Regions from separate parts of the Nocardioides sp. 616 genome, predicted to be linked through region 1. Evidence: riboswitches for the same ligand, from Rfam matches in the RefSeq annotation. Region 1 holds a riboswitch; the other holds the start of a gene.

Region 1 (8,281 bases):
CGGTGGAACCAGGCAGCGACCAGCCCGTTGAGCTCACGCCTGAGCACGGCCAGCTGCTCGTGGGTGGAGACCTCGCTCACGACGTCGTCCTTGGGCTTGGCTGCCTTCTGGATGGCGGCGCGCTCGCTCTGGCGCGAGTGCAGCAGCTCGCGCACCTGGTCGGGCTCCAGGAGTCCGGGGATCCCGAGGAAGTCCATCTCCTCCTCCGAGCCCACGTGCACCTCCCCGGAGTGGCCGAACTCGCCGCCGTCGTAGAGCACCCGGTCGAAGGAGGCGGTGGAGCCCAGCGCCTCGAAGGGCAGACCGTCCAGCTCGTCCGAGGCGCCCTCGCCGGCCTGGGCGGCGGCGAGCAGGTCGTTCTCGGCGGCGAAGATGTCGCCCTCGTCGTTGACCTTGCGCTTGAGCACGTGGTCGCGCTGCATCTCCATCTCGGAGGCGAAGGCGAGCAGGTTCGGGGCCGAGGGCAGGAAGACCGAGGCGGTCTCGCCGCGCCGCCGGGCGCGCACGAACCGGCCCACGGCCTGGGCGAAGTAGAGGGGGGTGGCGGTGCGGGTCGCCCACACCCCGACCGCGAGCCGCGGTACGTCGACCCCCTCGGAAACCATCCGCACCGCGACCATCCAGCGGTCCTCGGAGTCGGTGAACTTGCCGATCTTCTTCGACGCCGCCTTCTCGTCCGAGAGCACCACCACGGGCGAGGCGCCGGTGATCTTCTTCAGCAGCCCCGCGTAGGCACGCGCGGAGTCCTGGTCCGAGGCGATGACCAGCCCACCGGCGTCGGGAACGTGCCGGCGGACCTCGGAGAGCCGCTTGTCCGCGGCCTCCAGGACCGCAGGCATCCAGGAGCCCGACGGGTCCAGGGCGGTGCGGAGTGCCTGGGCGTTCAGGTCCTTGGTCAGCGGCTCACCCAGGCGCGCGGCGACCTCGTCGCCGGCTCGGGTGCGCCACGTCATCTCCCCCGAGTAGGCCATGAAGAGCACCGGCCGCACCACGTGGTCGGCCAGCGCCTGGGCGTAGCCGTAGGTGTAGTCGGCCACCGAGCGCGGCACCCCGTCGGGGCCGGGGGCATAGCTGACGAACGGGATCGGGTTGATGTCGGACCGGAACGGGGTCCCGGTCAGGGCCACCCGACGGGTGGCCGGCTCGAACGCCTCACGGATCCCCTCGCCCCACGACATCGCGTCGCCGGCGTGGTGCACCTCGTCGAGGATCACCAGGGTCTTGAAGTTCTCGGTGCGGATCCGCATCGCCAGCGGGTTGACCGCCACCCCGGCGTAGGTGACCGCGATGCCCAGGTAGTCCTTGGAGGTCCGCCCCTTGCCCGCGGAGTACGTCGGGTCGATCGGGATGCCGGCGCGACCGGCGGCCTCGGCCCACTGGACCTTCAGGTGCTCGGTGGGCGCCACGATGGTGACGCGGTCGACGACGCGGCGGGCCAGCAGGTCAGCGGCCAGGGTCAGGGCGAAGGTCGTCTTGCCGGCCCCCGGCGTCGCCACCGCCAGGAAGTCGCGCGGGCTCTCGTCCAGGTACTTGGCCAGCGCCGCGGTCTGCCAGGCGCGCAGGGAGGGAGCCGTCCCCCACGCGGCGCGCTCGGGCCAGGCCGGGGAGAGCGCGGGTGTGACTAGGGCGGCCTCGTGCCGTTCCGTCACGCGCCGTTGCCTCCACCGTTGCCGCCACCACTGCCCCCGGGGCCCTTGCCCTCACCGCCGGGCTGGAGCGACTCCCAGATCTCCTTGCACTCCGGGCACACCGGGAACTTCTCCCCGGACCGGCTGGGCACCCACACCTTGCCGCACAGGGCGATGACGGGCGTACCCATGACCATCGCCTCGGTGAGCTTGTCCTTGGGCACGTAGTGCGAGAACCGCTCGTGGTCCCCCTCGTCGGTGGGGACGGTGCGCGTGTCCTCGATGGTGGAGGAACCTGGCGAGAATCCGATCTGGGTCATGGTCGGGCCAGTCTAGGTCAGTTGAGGTCGGGATCGGCAGGACGTGTGGAGTGCCACGCCAGCTCGCCGGGCTGGCGCCTCAGCACGTCGCGCCACAGGTCCACCGGGTCGGCGCGGAAGAGGTCCACCAGCTCGGAGGGGACGACGTACCAGTCGCCCCGGGCCACTTCCTGCTCGAGCTGCTGGGCCCCCCAGCCCGCGTAGCCGGCGAAGATCCGCAGCCGCGAGAGCGACCCGTCGACGAGCTCCACCGGGGTGTCGAGGTCGACCATGCCCACCGGCCCGTAGAGCTCGCGGAAGCCGACCGGCGGGTCGCGCGGGTCGGCGAGCAGGCCCAGTGCCAGCGCACCCTCGGTGCTCACGGGGCCGCCGAAGAAGAGCACCCCGGGCTCCGCCACCGTGTCCCGCCAGTCGTGCAGCACCTCGGCGACAGTCACCGCGGACGGCCGGTTGAGCACGATGCCCAGGGCTCCCCCGTCGTCGACGTCGAGCATCAGCACCACGGTCTCGGCGAAGTTGGGATCGGTCATCTCCGGGCTCGCCACGAGCAGTGACCCGCGCCGTACGGCGGTCTCGCGGTAGGCGTCCCGCCCGATCGATCCGTCCATGTCTCCATGATGACCCAGGTTCGGCGCGGAAGGTACCGGCGCAGCGGAATGGGCAGACCGGCGAAGGAGGAAAGGCAGCCCCTTCCAGCGCATCGGGGGGAGGGAGGGTGCGATCGGGAGGGACCGCGTGAGCGCCGGAAGGGACTGCCTGGAATGGGGAGCGGCACCGCGGGTGCCGCTGACTTCGTACACCTTCAACGTACGTTGGCATACCCGCGGTATGCAAACGAACCCCACGTGACCCTGGGCACACGCGACTGGTGCCAGGGCGTACGCACGGTCCTAGACTGCCCGGATGACTTCGCTGCGGACCCCGGGCGCCACCCGACGTCAGGAGTTCTCCGCCGCCACCAAGCGTGCCCTCACCGACGCCGCGGAGGAGCTCTTCACCGCCCACGGCTACGCCGCCACCTCACTCGACGCGGTGGTGGCCGGCGCCCAGGTGACCAAGGGCGCCCTGTACCACCACTTCACCGGCAAGCAGGATCTGTTCGGAGCGGTGTTCGAGCGGGTGGAGGACCAGTCGGCCCTGGCGGTGGCGCAGGCGATCGCGGGCGTGGCGGACCCCTGGGAGCAGGCCCTGGTGGGGGTGCGCACCTTCCTGGCCATCGTCCGCGAACCCCGCTACCGGCGGATCGTGGTGCAGGAGAGCCCCTCGGTGCTGGGCTACGAGGCGCTGCGCCAGCAGGAGGACCGGTCCACGTACGGCACGGTGGTCGAGATCGTCCGCAGCACCCTGTTCACCGGGTCCTGGACGATCGACGAGCCGATGCTGCACACCTTCGGCCGGATCTTCTTCGGCGCGCTGAACTCCGCCGGCGCCTCGGTCTCGGTCAGCGACGACCCTGAGGCCGACAGCCTCCGGGTGGAGGCGGTCATCGGGCTGATGCTTGCCGGCATCCGAGAGATCATGGAGTCCGGTGCCGACCTGGAGTCGGTGACCAGCTCGGCGCTCTGGCGCGCCGACCCGGCCTGAGCCACGAGGCGACTACTTGACGACCGACACCGAGCCGGTGTCCTGGGGCACCAGCTCCACCCAGGTGCGCCCGGGCGGCATCGTGAGCTCCTTGCCCTTCGCCTCCAGGTGGAGGCCGGCGGTGAGGGAGTCCTTGCTCCAGGTCCCGTTCACCACCCGGCCCCGGTGGAACAGCTGCGCCGGTCCCGAGCCCTCGAAGATCGTCTCGGGCACGAAGCTACCCGCCGGGTCCTTGTAGCCGGCGTCCCCGACCCGGACCCGCAGCACCAGCACGGTGTCTGCGGGGAACTCGTCGCCCTGGCCGGCGTACGTCGCCTGGTTGACGTACTTGCCGTCCGCGAACGCCCACGTGGTGGTGTGCCGGCCGAAGTTGGCCGACAGCGAGGTCGCCTTCTTGCCCTTGGGCAGGTCGGCGGGGTCCCCGAAGACGAAGTAGTCCTCAGGACGCGAGGAGTCGACCTTGGCCAGGGTCGCGACCTCCTTGGTCCGCGCCATCAGGTTGTACGGCGCGGAGCGGGAGGGCTCCCGGAAGAAGCCCTTGGCCCCTTCCTCGAAGAACTGGATGCCCGCTGCGTTGATGCGGTTCTTGGTGATCTGCGCGGCACCACTGGTGATCACGGTCGCGTCGACGGGCGTGACGATGCCGACGTCGCTGGCCCGCATGGAGCGCACCGGCCCCACCACGTCCGGCAGCTGGCTGTAGAAGAACGCCGCCAGTCGGGTGGTCCCGCCCTCGACGAGCTCCTCGACCACCATGTCGGCCTTGCCCAGGCCCATCTGGGGCGCCGCGCTGGAGGTGTTGTCGATCTTGGTGACCAGTACCGGCAGGTTCTTGGCCGTGGACTTGCCCTCAGCTGCCGTCAGCCCGGTGAGCGGCCACGTCTGCGGCGCCGCCGGTGACTCGGTGGACCCAGCCGCCGAGGGGCTCCCCTCCGGCGTCTCCTCGTCGCCCCCTCCCCCGCAACCGGCGAGGAGCAGGGCTGCGCTGCTGAGGAAGGCGGTGGCCAGCGGGAGGGTGCGACGCACGGTGGGCTCCGATCGGGAGGAACGAGTGACTCGGGAGAAAGTGTGCGGGCGCACCGACCCCTTCGGGGTCAGGCGCGCCCGCACAATTGTCCATCTCTTCAGTTCGGATTGCGCCGGGGGGTGAGACTCAGGCGGCGCGCACCGTGCCGGCGAACCAGCTGCTGGTCCACGGCACCGAGACGCCCACCGGGGTGCCCGGACGGGAGGAGTGCACCATCAGCGGGACACCGCCACGGCCGCGGCCGACGAAGATGCCGACGTGGTAGACGCCGCCGCCGTTGGCGAAGAACATCAGGTCGCCGGGACGCATCGCGCCCTTGGCGATGCGCCGGGTGTGACCCGCCTGGGCGCCGGAGGTGCGGGGCATCCGCGGGAAGCCGGCACGCTTGTAGGCGAACTGCACCAGGCCGGAGCAGTCGAAGGCGTTCGGGCCGGTGGCGCCGTAGACGTAGCGGTCGCCGCGCTGGGCCAGGGCGATGCCCTTGGCCCGGCCGACCTTGCGGAGCACGGCCCGGCGGGCCTGGACCCGGGCCTTGCGGGCCTGGATCCTGCGGGCCTGCACCCGGGCCTTGCGGGCCTGGACGCGCTTGGTGGCCTTCGCGGCCTTGCGGGCCTGGACGGTCTTGGCCGAGTCGGCGGTGTGACCGGAGACCAGGCGGATGTCGGAGGCGGGAGCGGCCTGCGCCGCGGTGGTGGTGCTGGTCCCGGTGAGTCCGAGGCCGAGAACCAGACCGACGGAGAGGGTGCCGAGCATGAGTGAGCGGACGAGAGTGTGGAGCTTGCGAGGGGTCGCAGACATGGAGATGTGTTCCTTTCCCACGCCTGTGAGGTGAGCTGTCGGGTTGGAGCTGGAAAGTGCTCCGCCACCCATTGGGTGACTTCACCCCGAGCCGAGCGCGCAGCGCTCGGCGTGGAACCTGTGGGTCCCCCACTCCTGCCCGACTTTCTGATGAGTCTGGAGCTGCTCCCGGACGGGCAGGACTCGGCGTACCCGGGGCAGTTTCTATTTATTGAGGTCGGTAGTCCGACTAAAAAAAGGTACACACGTCAGGGGTGCACAAGTAAAGACGGGGAGACCCCGTCACGCTCAGGGCGTGACTGAGGTCTCCCCGTCCGGGAGGTTTACCAGGTCAGCTGACCAGCTTGGCGCCACCATCGACGTACAGCGTCTGGCCGGTGATGTACGACGCCTCGTCGCTGCACAGGAACGCGACGGCGGCCGCGATGTCCTCGGGGAAGCCGACCCGCTTGACCGGGTTGTTCTCGGCGTTGAGGCGGCGGAACTCCTCGACGTCCAGACCCAGCCGCGCGGCGGTGGCGTCGGTCATCTCGGTGGCGATGAAGCCGGGGGCCACCGCGTTGGCGTTGATGCCGAAGGGGCCGAGCTCGATGCCCAGGGTGCGGGTGAAGCCCTGGACGCCCATCTTGGCGGCGGAGTAGTTGGCCTGCCCCCGGTTGCCCAGTGCGGATACGCTCGAGAGGTTGACGATCTTGCCGTACTTCTGGGCGACGAAGTGCTTCTGGGCGGCCTTGGTCATCAAGAACGCACCCTTGAGGTGGACGTTCATCACCAGGTCCCAGTCCTGCTCGGTCATCTTGAACAGCAGGTTGTCGCGGGTGATCCCGGCGTTGTTGACCAGGATGTGCACTCCGCCCAGGTCGGCCACGATGCGCTCGAAGGCCGCGTCGACCGAGGCGGCGTCCGTGACGTCGCAGCCGATGCCGATGGCCCGGACCTCGCCGGCCGAGGAGGTGAGTCGGGCGGCGGCCTCGGACGCGGCGGCCTCGTCGAGGTCGATGATGGCGACGCTGGCCCCCTCCTCCGCGAAGCGCTGGGCGGTGCCGAAGCCGATGCCGCGCGCGGCTCCGGTGATGACTGCGACTCGACCGTCGAAACGACCCATGTCAGGGATCCTCCTCTGCTGCCTGCGCAGGGTCGGTCCCTGCGCCGAGGTCACTCTAGGTGCTGAGCGACGCCCTGGCTCCGGGCGGCTAGCACAACGCCGGCTCAGCCCAGGGCTGACCTGATCCGCTCGCCGTACGCCGCCCGATCGGCCTCGTTGGCGTACGTCGTCCGGGGCCAGAAGAAGCCCCGCAGCCCGTCGCCCTTGGTGCGGGGCACCACGTGCAGGTGCAGGTGCGGCACCGACTGGCTCACGGTGTTGTTCATCGCCACGAACGAGCCCTGGGCGCCGAGCCCGGAGACCATGGCACTCGCCAGCCGCTGCGCGACCTCCAGGAAGCCGTCCCGCAGGGGGGCGGGCAGGTCGGGCAGCGTGACCACGTGCTGGCGGGGCACCAGGAGGACGTGGCCCTTGAAGACCGGACGGGTGTCGAGGAAGGCGACGAGCTCGGCGTCGGCGTGCACCACCTCGGCCGGCGCCGCCCCGGAGGCGATGGTGCAGAACAAGCAGTCCATGGGCGGCACCCTAGCCAGGAGGCCCGGTGCAGGACCTGTGCCCGCTCAGACATCGATGCTCAGCCTGAGCCGGACCACGTCGCCCACCGCCACGCCCTCGGCGCGACGCACCAGGTTCTTGACCGGGACGACGTACCCCCCGTCCTTGGGGAACAGCGACGTCGTCCAGCTGGTGCCGCCGAGGCGGGCCGCCACCGGGATCATCCCCCAGCCGTAGGTGACGGCGCCGGCGGCAGCCGCCAACAGGTCGCTGTCCTCCTCGGGCACCGTGACGAAGTGGAACGGCGACGGACCGCGCCAGTGCCACACCTCACCGCTGAACTCGAGCTCCATCATCGCGACCATCATGGCCGCCGGTCCCGATGTGCGGAAGACCTCAGCACAGGTCCTCCAGCTTGCGGCCCAGGAGGGCCCGCTCCCGGTCGTTGCCGCAGCGCCGGAGCGCCTCGGAGAGCTCGGCGCGTGCCTCGCGCATCCGGCCCAGCCGGCGCAGCAGCTCACCGCGCACGCTCGGCAGCAGGTGCGACCCGGCCAGCGCTCCGGCGGCCACCAGCTCGTCGACCAGGACCAGCGCCCGGGCCGGTCCGTGGGCCATCGAGACGGCCACGGCGCGGTTGAGCTCCACCACCGGCGACGGCGCGATCCGGCCGAGTGCCTCGTAGAGCACCACGACCCGCTCCCAGTCGGTCTGCGCCACCGATCCGGCGACCGCGTGGCACTCCGCGATGGCGGCCTGGACGCCGTAGGGGCCCCATCCCCGGCCGGTGCGCGCGGCGCGCTCCAGCGCCGCCCGCCCTCGGCGGATCGCGGCCCGGTCCCAGCGGCGCCGGTCCTGGTCCTCCAGCAGCACCGCGTCGCCCGCGTCGTCCAACCGGGCCGGGAAGCGGGCGGCGGTCAGCTCGAGCAGGGCCAGCAGACCGTGGACCTCCGACTCCTCCGGCACCAGCCGCGACAGGACGCGGGCCAGCCGCACCGCCTCCCGGGCCAGGTCGGTGCGGATCAGCTCACCACCGGAGGTGGCGCTGGACCCCTCGGTGAAGATCACGTAGACCACGCTCAGCACCGCGCCCAGCCGCTCGCGCCTCTCCTCGGCGGCGGGTACGCCGAACGGCACCCGGGCTGCTGCCAGCGTCTTCTTGGCGCGAGTGATCCGGGCCTGCACGGTCGCCGTCGGGACCAGGAAGGCCCGGGCGATCTCGTCACTGCTCAGGCCGCCGAGGACACGCAGGGTCAGCGCCACCCGCGACTCGGGCGAGAGCACCGGGTGGCAGGCGGTGAACATCAGGGCCAGGACGTCGTCGTCG
Region 2 (8,281 bases), on a different contig from region 1:
CGAGGACCTCGGAACCGCGCCAGCTCTCTTTCCTGACCCTTGAAGGAGCCCGACATGCGCACCTACTTCATGGCCCGTGCCCACGGACCGAGTGGCCAATCGGAGCAGGGCGCCTCGAGCGTCGAGTACGGCCTTCTCATCGCCGGCATCGCCGCCCTGATCGTGCTCTCGGTCTTCATGTTCGGTGGAGCCGTGGCCGACCTGTTCGACGGCTCCTGCGAGACCATGAACGCCAGCACCCACACCGGCAGCTGCTGACCGGCCCGTCGCGGCTGTCCGTCCCCAGGGACCGAGGTCACCGCCGAGCGAGCGCCACGCGCTCCAGCACCCCGGGGTGGCTCCCCCACCACCACGACGACCACCTCGGCGGCGTCGGGTCCGACAGGGACCTGAGCGCCAGAGCCCGCTGCACCGCGACGAACGCCTCGGGATCCTCGGTCGCAGCCAGCGCATCCGCGTCTGCTCGCAGTTCCAGACGCCGACTGATGCTGTTCTCAACCGGCGCCACCACCTGTGCGCCCACCGCGAGCAGTGCCAGCAGCACCGGCACCGTCGTCGCCGCCGTGACCCGTCGCCGGCCATCCGACCTGGTGCACGCGGCGCCGAGCAGCCCCACCGCTGCCATGGCCCCCAGCGCGCCCAACGCCGTGCCGGTCAGCACGTCGTGGTGCCGGGCGTGCGCCAACTCGTGCGCGACCACCGACCGCACCTGCTCCCCGGGCACCTCGCTGACCAGGTTGTCGTAGAGCACCACGCGGCGCGTGCTGCCCAGTCCAGAGACCCACGCGTTCAGCGTCGTGGTGCGACGCGAGGCGTCCACGACCACCACGTCGTCCAGCTGCACGTCCATCTCGTCCGCGAGCTCGGTGATCTCCTCCCGCAGCTGCCCCGGCCCCAGCGTGGTGAAGTCGTTGGACAGGGGCTCCACCAGCACCGGGTAGACGAACGAGACCAGGACGACGAGTCCTCCCAGCACGGTCGCGCAGATCAACGGCCACCAGGTCCGCCACCGGCGCGCGCAGCCCACGACGAGGAGGACGACCAGCGCCGTACCCACGGTCTCGACCAGCTGCGAGACGGTCAGGTCGAGGAGGAACGCCGGCACGCGCTGCGTCGTCAGCCCGTACTCGCGCCGGAGCCGCAGCAGCAGGAGCGCGAACGGGAGGGTCACCAGGCGTACGCCGAGCAGCGTCAGCGCCACCCCCAGGACGGTCCGCACCCACCAGGGCCCCGGTAGCCGGCGCATCATCGCGGCGCCCAGGCCGGATGCCGCCAGCGCGACGACGACGATCAGCGAGAGGGCCAGCGAGCTCCAGCTCAGCAGGCGGGCCTGGCCTGCGTAGGACTCGGCTCGGCTGATCTGTGCCCTCGTGAAGAGACTGTCCGCGGGCACCGCAGCCAGGCCGTCGGGCACGGGGTGCCACGGGACCAGCACCGCTGCAAGGACCAGGAAGCAGGTCCCGGCGGCCAGAGCGACCAGCCAGCCCACCACGCGGCTCGTGAGTCGGGGCGGGGTCACGAGGACCACCCTCTCACCGCACCCCAGCCGGGGTCATCACCCTTGCCGAGACGTCAGCCGGCCAGCACGGCGAGCTCCGCCTGCCAGGCCCGCACCAGTCCCTCCCGGGACCACCCAGCCAGTCGCAGCGCGTCGTCCAGGCTGCGACCGGAGCGGACCTGCCGGTGCAGGGAGACCAGGCCGGCACTCCCCAGTCGTCGTTCCAGGGTTCGGCACGCCAGCCAGGCCCCCTGGTAGGCCGCTTGGACGCCGGGGCCCGACGCGGCGAAGTCCCTCGAGTCAGGGAGGTCGGCAGGCACCCCGCCCTCACGGACCGCGCCGGCGATCCGCCCCGCCGTACCTGGGCCGGGCTGCACTCCGCGGAGTGCGACGTGCTCGGCGAACCCCTCGAGCAGCCAGTACGGGAGGTGCTCGTCCCCAGCTCTGGTGGCCAGGTGCACCATCTCGTGCGTCAGCACGAGCCGGGCGCTGGGGAGGTGGTGAGGACGACCCCCGGCGGCGGCACCGTTGATGAAGATGTGCACCGGCGTTCCGGGGCCGCGCCGCTCCCCCGCCGGCGCCATGACGCCGGCCGTGTCCTCCGGGACGGGGTGCTGGGCCCCGAGAGCGGCAGCGAGGCCGCGCCCCGTGGCGGGCACCTCGATCACGGCCTTCCCCCGCCACTGCGGGAGCACCGCCTCCACCTGCGCCAGCGCATGCCGTGCCAGGACAGCCTGGCGGCGTGCGGCCCGTGGGAAGTCTTGGGCCAGCACCAGCACTCTGGCGGAGCGCTCGACGTGCAGGCGGGAGGTGAGCCACAGCGGGGCAGGGGCACCGCCTGAGGCGTCGATGCCTGCGATCGCGATCCGGCGCCCTTCCGGGACGAGCCGCACCGAGACCTTCGAGACGGAGGGCGCGGGGTCGTAGCCGGCGAGCTGCCACCGCACCTCGGCCACCACCGTGCGCGCTCCTCCGGGCGCAGCCTCGCCGTCCTGGCGCAGGTAGCGCGCCTCGAACGCCGTGATCTCGAGTGCGCGCGCGTTGCGCACGATGCGGCGCAGCAGCTGGCGCGCGGCGGCATCTGCACCCAGACCGGCCGCCGCCGCCTCGTCCCGGTCCACGACCGCGGCGCGGAAGGCGTGGAGGAGGCTCGCGAGGGCCGCAGGCGAGGCGGACGCCGCGGCGACGGGCCGATCCGGTCCGGCGTGCGGGGTCGGGACGCGTGCCTGCACGGTCCAGTGGACCGCTACGCCCAGGACCAGCAGGAACACCAGGACCAGGATCATCTGCCGCCCGGACCCCGGGCGACGCTTCGAGGAGAGGTCAGCCAGGACGGACGGCACCGACGTAGGGCATCGAGAAGACCCCTGCCACGCGGACGCCGCTCGACGGGTTGGCCGCGTGCACGATCATGCCGTTGCCGATGTACATGCCCACGTGGCTGATGGGTGAGTAGTAGAAGACCAGGTCCCCAGGCTGCAGGTCGTTCTGGGAGACGCGGGCGCCCGAGCCGAACTGGGCGCTGGAGGAGTGCGGGAGGCCTACTCCGGCCTGGCCCCACGCCATCATGGTCAGACCCGAGCAGTCGTAGGCATTGGGGCCGACTGCGCCGTACACGTAGGCGTCTCCGACCTGAGCCATGGCCGCCTCGACTGCGGCGGCGGCACGACCGGAAGCGGGGACGCTCTCGGGAAGCCGGGTGAAGTCGCCCCTGGATGCGGACAGGAGTCGCTCGCGCTCCTCGTCCTCGAGCTTGCCGAGCAGGCTCTTGGCCTCGGCCAGCTTGGCCTCGACCTCGGCCTTCTCCTCGGCGAGCGCCTTGGTGGTCTCCGCGATCTCGGTCTTGCGCTCGGCCGTCGCGTCCTGGCGGATGTCCAGCGCGTCGACCTCGGTGGAGAAGGAGTCGAAGAGGTCGTTCTGCAGATCGTTGAACGCCGACATGGTGGACAGCTGGCCCAGGAACGCACTCGGGTCCTCCGAGACGACGACCTGGCCGACGGTGGAGACGCTCTCGCCCTGGTACTGGCGGACGATCGACTCCTGGACCTGCTCACGCACGACCGCGAGGCGGGAGTTCTGCCGCTTCTCGTCCGCCTTGAGGGATCCGAGCTGGTCGCTCAGGGCGTCCAGCTCGAGCCGGGCGTCGTTGTAGCGCTCCTGCGCCTGCTCGGCCTGGTGGTACAGGCGGTCGACACGGCCGCGCACGTCGCTGATGTCGGGCTCTGCCTGGACGGGACTCGCCACGACGAAACCTGTCGAGACGAGGGCCACGCACGCGATGGTCGTCCTGCCGATTCGCATCCGGTCGCGAGTCACGAGCGGGCAGTCTCCCTACTTGTCGTACGTCTACCGGGTGAGCTGACGGATTCGGGCACGACATGCCCTACCCCGACTCCTCGGGCCAACAGCCCGCCTTGTCGACGATTCACCCCAGAGTTGTGGTTCCCCGGCTCCCGCGCACCCGAAGGCGCTGACGAGACTCAACGCGACTCACGCGCGAATCGACGATCCACTTCCACGCGAGTCTGGGGTCAGGCTAGTGGGCCGGACGGGACCAGGACAACTTGCACCGGAGAAAGTTGAGAATTCAGGCGGACTCGATGATCGGACCCCCCGGAACGGGATGCACCATCCGCAGCGGCGGCACGAGTCCGCCGGCCGCCAGGACGTCCAGCGCGTCGCGCGCATCGTCCTCCAGCGTGAGCTCGGGGGGTGGTCCCAGCAGCACGGTCACCACACAGTCGTGGCACGCCAGGCCACGCACCACACAGGTGTCACAGTCGATTCTCGTCGTCATGTCGGCGACTCAAGCAGCGAGCGCCGACAGTCCCGCCGCGCGCAGGGCCCGGACGGCGTGTCGGCGTGTCCCGGCCGGGACGATCAGCCCTCGCTCTGCCGGTCCTGGACGCCGGTGGCCACCACGTTGCGGTCCACCAGCTCGACGGCGTCCCTGCGGCCGCACCACCGGCACGTGATGCTCTCGACGTCCTCGGCCCTGAGCTCGGACTCCTCCACGACGTGCTCGCCCGCGAGGTCGAAGTGCCAGAACTCGGTGGTGCGTCGGGTGCGGGTGACGTCGAAGCGGGTCAGGTTGCCGCACGCGCCACAGCGCAGCCGGGTGGTGGGGCCGGGCAGCTCAAGGTTCACCGCGCGCTCCTGGCATGGGATCGGACCTGGGCGGACCAACCCTAGTGCGCGCGCCGCGTGATGGTTGTCGGTGCTCGCGTCTAACGTCACCGGACATGAGCACCACCCAGCAGACCGCGTCGACCAGGTGGGAGTCCCAGCGCAGCTTCGACGAGCTGGGGCGCCCACTGCGCGACCTCACGTTCACCGTCGTCGACCTCGAGACCACAGGTGGCTCGGCAGCAGGCGGCTCGATGATCACCGAGATCGGAGCCGTGAAGGTCAGGGGCGGTCAGGTCCTCGGCGAGTTCCAGACGCTGGTCAACCCGCGCGCTGAGATACCCGCGTTCATCGCCGTCCTCACCGGCATCACCAACTCGATGGTCGCCGACTCCCCGTCGATCGAGTCGGCGCTGCCCGCGTTCCTGGAGTTCGCTGCAGGCAGCGTGCTGGTCGCCCACAACGCGCCGTTCGACGTCGGTTTCCTCCAGCACTTCGCCAAGCAGCAGGGGCGGCCCTGGCCGCGGTTCGAGGTCGTCGACACCGCCAAGCTCGCCCGCCGGGTGGTCACCCGGGACGAGACGCCCAACTGCAAGCTGTCCAGCCTCGCCGCCCTCTTCGGCTCCGCCACCACTCCCAACCACCGGGCCCTGTCGGACGCCCGGGCCACGGTGGACGTCCTGCACGGCCTCGTCGAGCGCCTCGGCGGCCTGGGGGTGCACACCCTCGAGGAGCTCCAGACGTTCAGCTCCAAGGTGACCAGCGCCCAACGCCGCAAACGACACCTCGCGGAGTCGCTGCCGCACGCGCCCGGTGTCTACCTGTTCGAGGACGACCGGTCCCGCGTCCTCTACATCGGCACCTCCCGAGACCTGCGGACCCGGGTCCGGACCTACTTCACCGCCTCCGAGACCCGCTCCAGGATGGGCGAGATGGTGGGTCTGGCCGCCTCGGTCACGGGCATCGAGTGCGCCACCTCCCTGGAGGCCGAGGTGCGGGAGCTTCGGTTGATCGCCGAGCACAAGCCCCGCTACAACCGGCGCAGCCGGTTTCCCGAGAAGGTGCACTTCATCAAGCTCACTCGCGAGATGTGGCCCAGGCTCTCCCTGGTCCGGCGGGTCCTGGACGACGACGCCGAGTACCTCGGCCCCTTCGGCTCCAGACGGGTCGCGGAGAAGTGCCTCGCGGCACTGCACGACACCTTCCCGGTGCGTCAGTGCTCCGGCCGGCTGCCCGCGGCGCCGTCCCGGTCGCCCTGCGTCCTGGCTGAGATGGGTCGCTGCCTCTCCCCCTGTGACGGATCGACCGACTCCTCCACGTACGCCGAGATGGTCGCCCGACTCGGGGACGCCCTGCGACGGCGCCCCGACGAGGTGGTGGACGCCGTGAACCGCCGGATGTCGGCGCTGGCGGCGGAGGAGCGGTTCGAGGAGGCAGGCGCCCATCGCGACCGGCTCTCGGCGTTCGTCCGCGCCGCCGCCCGTACCCAGCGCCTCTCCGCCCTCAGCGGCTGCCCCGAGGTGGTCGCCGGACGTCGTGAGGACGACGGCCGCTGGTCAGTCCACGTGGTGCGGTTCGGCCGCCTCGCGGCAGCCGGGGTGATCCCCGCGGGTGCCGATGCCCACCAGTTCGTCGCGGAGCTGCGCGCGACGGCCGAGACGGTGCTCCCCGCCCCGGGCCCGGTGCCCGCCGCCACGGCGGAGGAGAGCGAGAAGGTCCTGCGCTGGCTGGAGGCACCCGGGATCCGGCTGATCGACGTCGTGGGTCACTGGGTCTGTCCCGTGGCCGGCGCCGGCCGCCACTTGGCCCTGTACGACGCGGTCAGCCAGTCCCGGCTCAGCCTGGTGCCCTTCGACGAGCATCGTCTGCCCTCGCCCATCCACCAGCCGGCTCGATAGTGTGCCGACCATGATCACTGCCATCGTCTTCGTCAAGGCCGATGTGGCTCGTATCCCTGAGGTCGCGGAGTCGATCGCCGCCCTGGAGGGCATCAGCGAGGTCTACTCCGTCACGGGGCAGATCGACCTCATCGCCCTGGTCCGGGTGAGCAGGCACGAGGACATCGCCCGTGTCATCGCCGACCAGCTCAACAAGGTCCCCGGAGTCCTGGAGACCGAGACCCACATCGCCTTCCGCGCCTACTCGCGGCACGACCTCGAGGCCGCCTTCTCCCTGGGCCTGGACTGACCTCCGAGGGCCCCGACGCGATTCCGCCCCAACGTCGCGGAATCGCCTCGGCGACCCGGCGCACCATGGAAAAGTGTGCACCGTGAGCAACCAGCGCGCGGCCGCACGACGATCCCCCGTGCTGACGGCGGTCCCTCTGCTGATCGTGCTCGGCACCTTCCTGGCCATCGTGCGGCAGGTGGCCGCTCCGGTCACCAACACCGACACCTACTTCCACCTCCGCATGGGACGAGAGTTCCTGGACGGCTGGTCGGCCCGCTCCCCCGAGACGCTGTCCCGCTTCTCCACCGCAGATTGGGTCCCCACGCAGTGGCTCGGGCAGATCGGCTATGCCGCCTTCGAGCAGTGGTTCGGCCTCCCCGGTGTCGCCTGGCTCTCGGGGGCGCTGATCCTGGCGTTCGCCCTCACCGTGTTCCTGGTCGCGCATGCCCACAGCTCGCTACTGGTCGCCTCCCTGATCACGCCGCTGACCATCGGCAGCACCGCGCCGTTCCTCTCCTCACGACCTCAGGTCGCCAGCTACCTGTTCGTCGTGCTGACGGTGGGCGCCTGGCTGCGCTACCGCGAGACCGGGGCAGCGCCCTGGTGGCTGGTCCCCCTGACCTGGCTGTGGGCCATGGTCCACGGCATGTGGCCCGTGGGGCCGGCGCTGGGGGTGCTGTGCCTGCTGGGCCTGGCCCTGGACCGCGCACCGCAGGCCAGCACCCGGCGGACCTCGCGTCGCAAGGCGCTGCTGGTGCCCGTGCTGTCACTGCTCGCGGCAGGGCTGACGCCCGTCGGCCCGGCGCTGTACGGAGCCGTGCTCCGGGTCGGCAACATCTCTGAGTACTTCGCCGAGTGGGCGCCGACCGACTTCACCGAGCTTGCTCCCGCACTCACTGCCTCGACCCTGCTGCTGTGGCTCGTGCTGGCACTGCGTGCCGGGGGCGTGTCGTGGATCGAATTGGGGCTAGGTCTGACGGCTGCCGGGTGGCTCGTCTACTCCCACCGGACGGTGCCGCTGGGTGCAGCAATACTCGTCCCGCTGTTAGCCGGGAGGATGCAGGGCGTGCTCCCCCATCGCCCCAGCGCCGGCCGGCTTGAGGTGGGCGTGGCGACCGGGGGGTTTGTCGCGGCGCTCGCCGCCCTCGCCCTAGCGGTCCCGTTCACCAGCGACATGCCCGTGGAGATGCCCCACGCCCAGGACCGGCTCCTGCGGGCGCTGCCGCCTGAGACTGGTCTGCTGAACGAGTGGAATGAGGGCGGTCGCGACGTGTGGCGCTACCCGGAGCTGGAAGTGGTGATGCACGGCTACGGCGATATGTTCACTGAGGACGAGCTGGAGCGGAACGTCGGTCTGCTGGAGCTTGCTCCTGGCTGGGACGACAGCCTGCGCGAGCTAGAGGTGACTCACGCCCTGCTCTACACCGACGGCGCCCTCACCTACGCCCTGACCAACGACAAAGGCTGGCGAGTCATCGAGAAGGACAA

What was found. A riboswitch is a leader RNA that binds a small molecule or an ion and turns the genes downstream of it on or off. The one in region 1 is predicted to bind cyclic di-AMP.
Region 2: another riboswitch for cyclic di-AMP. It lies ahead of C5H89_RS12350 (C40 family peptidase); the one in region 1 lies ahead of C5H89_RS14210 (C40 family peptidase).

The regions. Positions count from the first base shown of each region.
Region 1 covers NZ_POAG01000020.1:117,688-125,968, reverse strand. The annotation lists gene C5H89_RS14235 (DEAD/DEAH box helicase) at 1-1,649, opposite strand, end outside; gene C5H89_RS14230 (DUF3039 domain-containing protein) at 1,646-1,948, opposite strand; gene C5H89_RS14225 (YqgE/AlgH family protein) at 1,966-2,556, opposite strand; gene C5H89_RS14220 (TetR/AcrR family transcriptional regulator) at 2,852-3,532, shown strand; gene C5H89_RS14215 (DUF3048 domain-containing protein) at 3,545-4,558, opposite strand; gene C5H89_RS14210 (C40 family peptidase) at 4,686-5,357, opposite strand; cyclic di-AMP (ydaO/yuaA leader) riboswitch at 5,365-5,520, opposite strand; gene fabG (3-oxoacyl-ACP reductase FabG) at 5,689-6,462, opposite strand; gene C5H89_RS14200 (HIT family protein) at 6,567-6,977, opposite strand; gene C5H89_RS14195 (DUF1905 domain-containing protein) at 7,023-7,313, opposite strand; gene C5H89_RS14190 (DUF6596 domain-containing protein) at 7,354-8,281, opposite strand, start outside.
Region 2 covers NZ_POAG01000019.1:224,941-233,221, reverse strand. The annotation lists gene C5H89_RS12365 (Flp family type IVb pilin) at 55-258, shown strand; gene C5H89_RS12360 (M48 family metalloprotease) at 296-1,519, opposite strand; gene C5H89_RS12355 (hypothetical protein) at 1,573-2,841, opposite strand; gene C5H89_RS12350 (C40 family peptidase) at 2,822-3,742, opposite strand; cyclic di-AMP (ydaO/yuaA leader) riboswitch at 3,826-3,994, opposite strand; gene C5H89_RS12345 (hypothetical protein) at 4,086-4,295, opposite strand; gene C5H89_RS12340 (hypothetical protein) at 4,379-4,645, opposite strand; gene C5H89_RS12335 (DEDD exonuclease domain-containing protein) at 4,741-6,522, shown strand; gene C5H89_RS12330 (Lrp/AsnC ligand binding domain-containing protein) at 6,533-6,811, shown strand; gene C5H89_RS12325 (hypothetical protein) at 6,894-8,281, shown strand, end outside.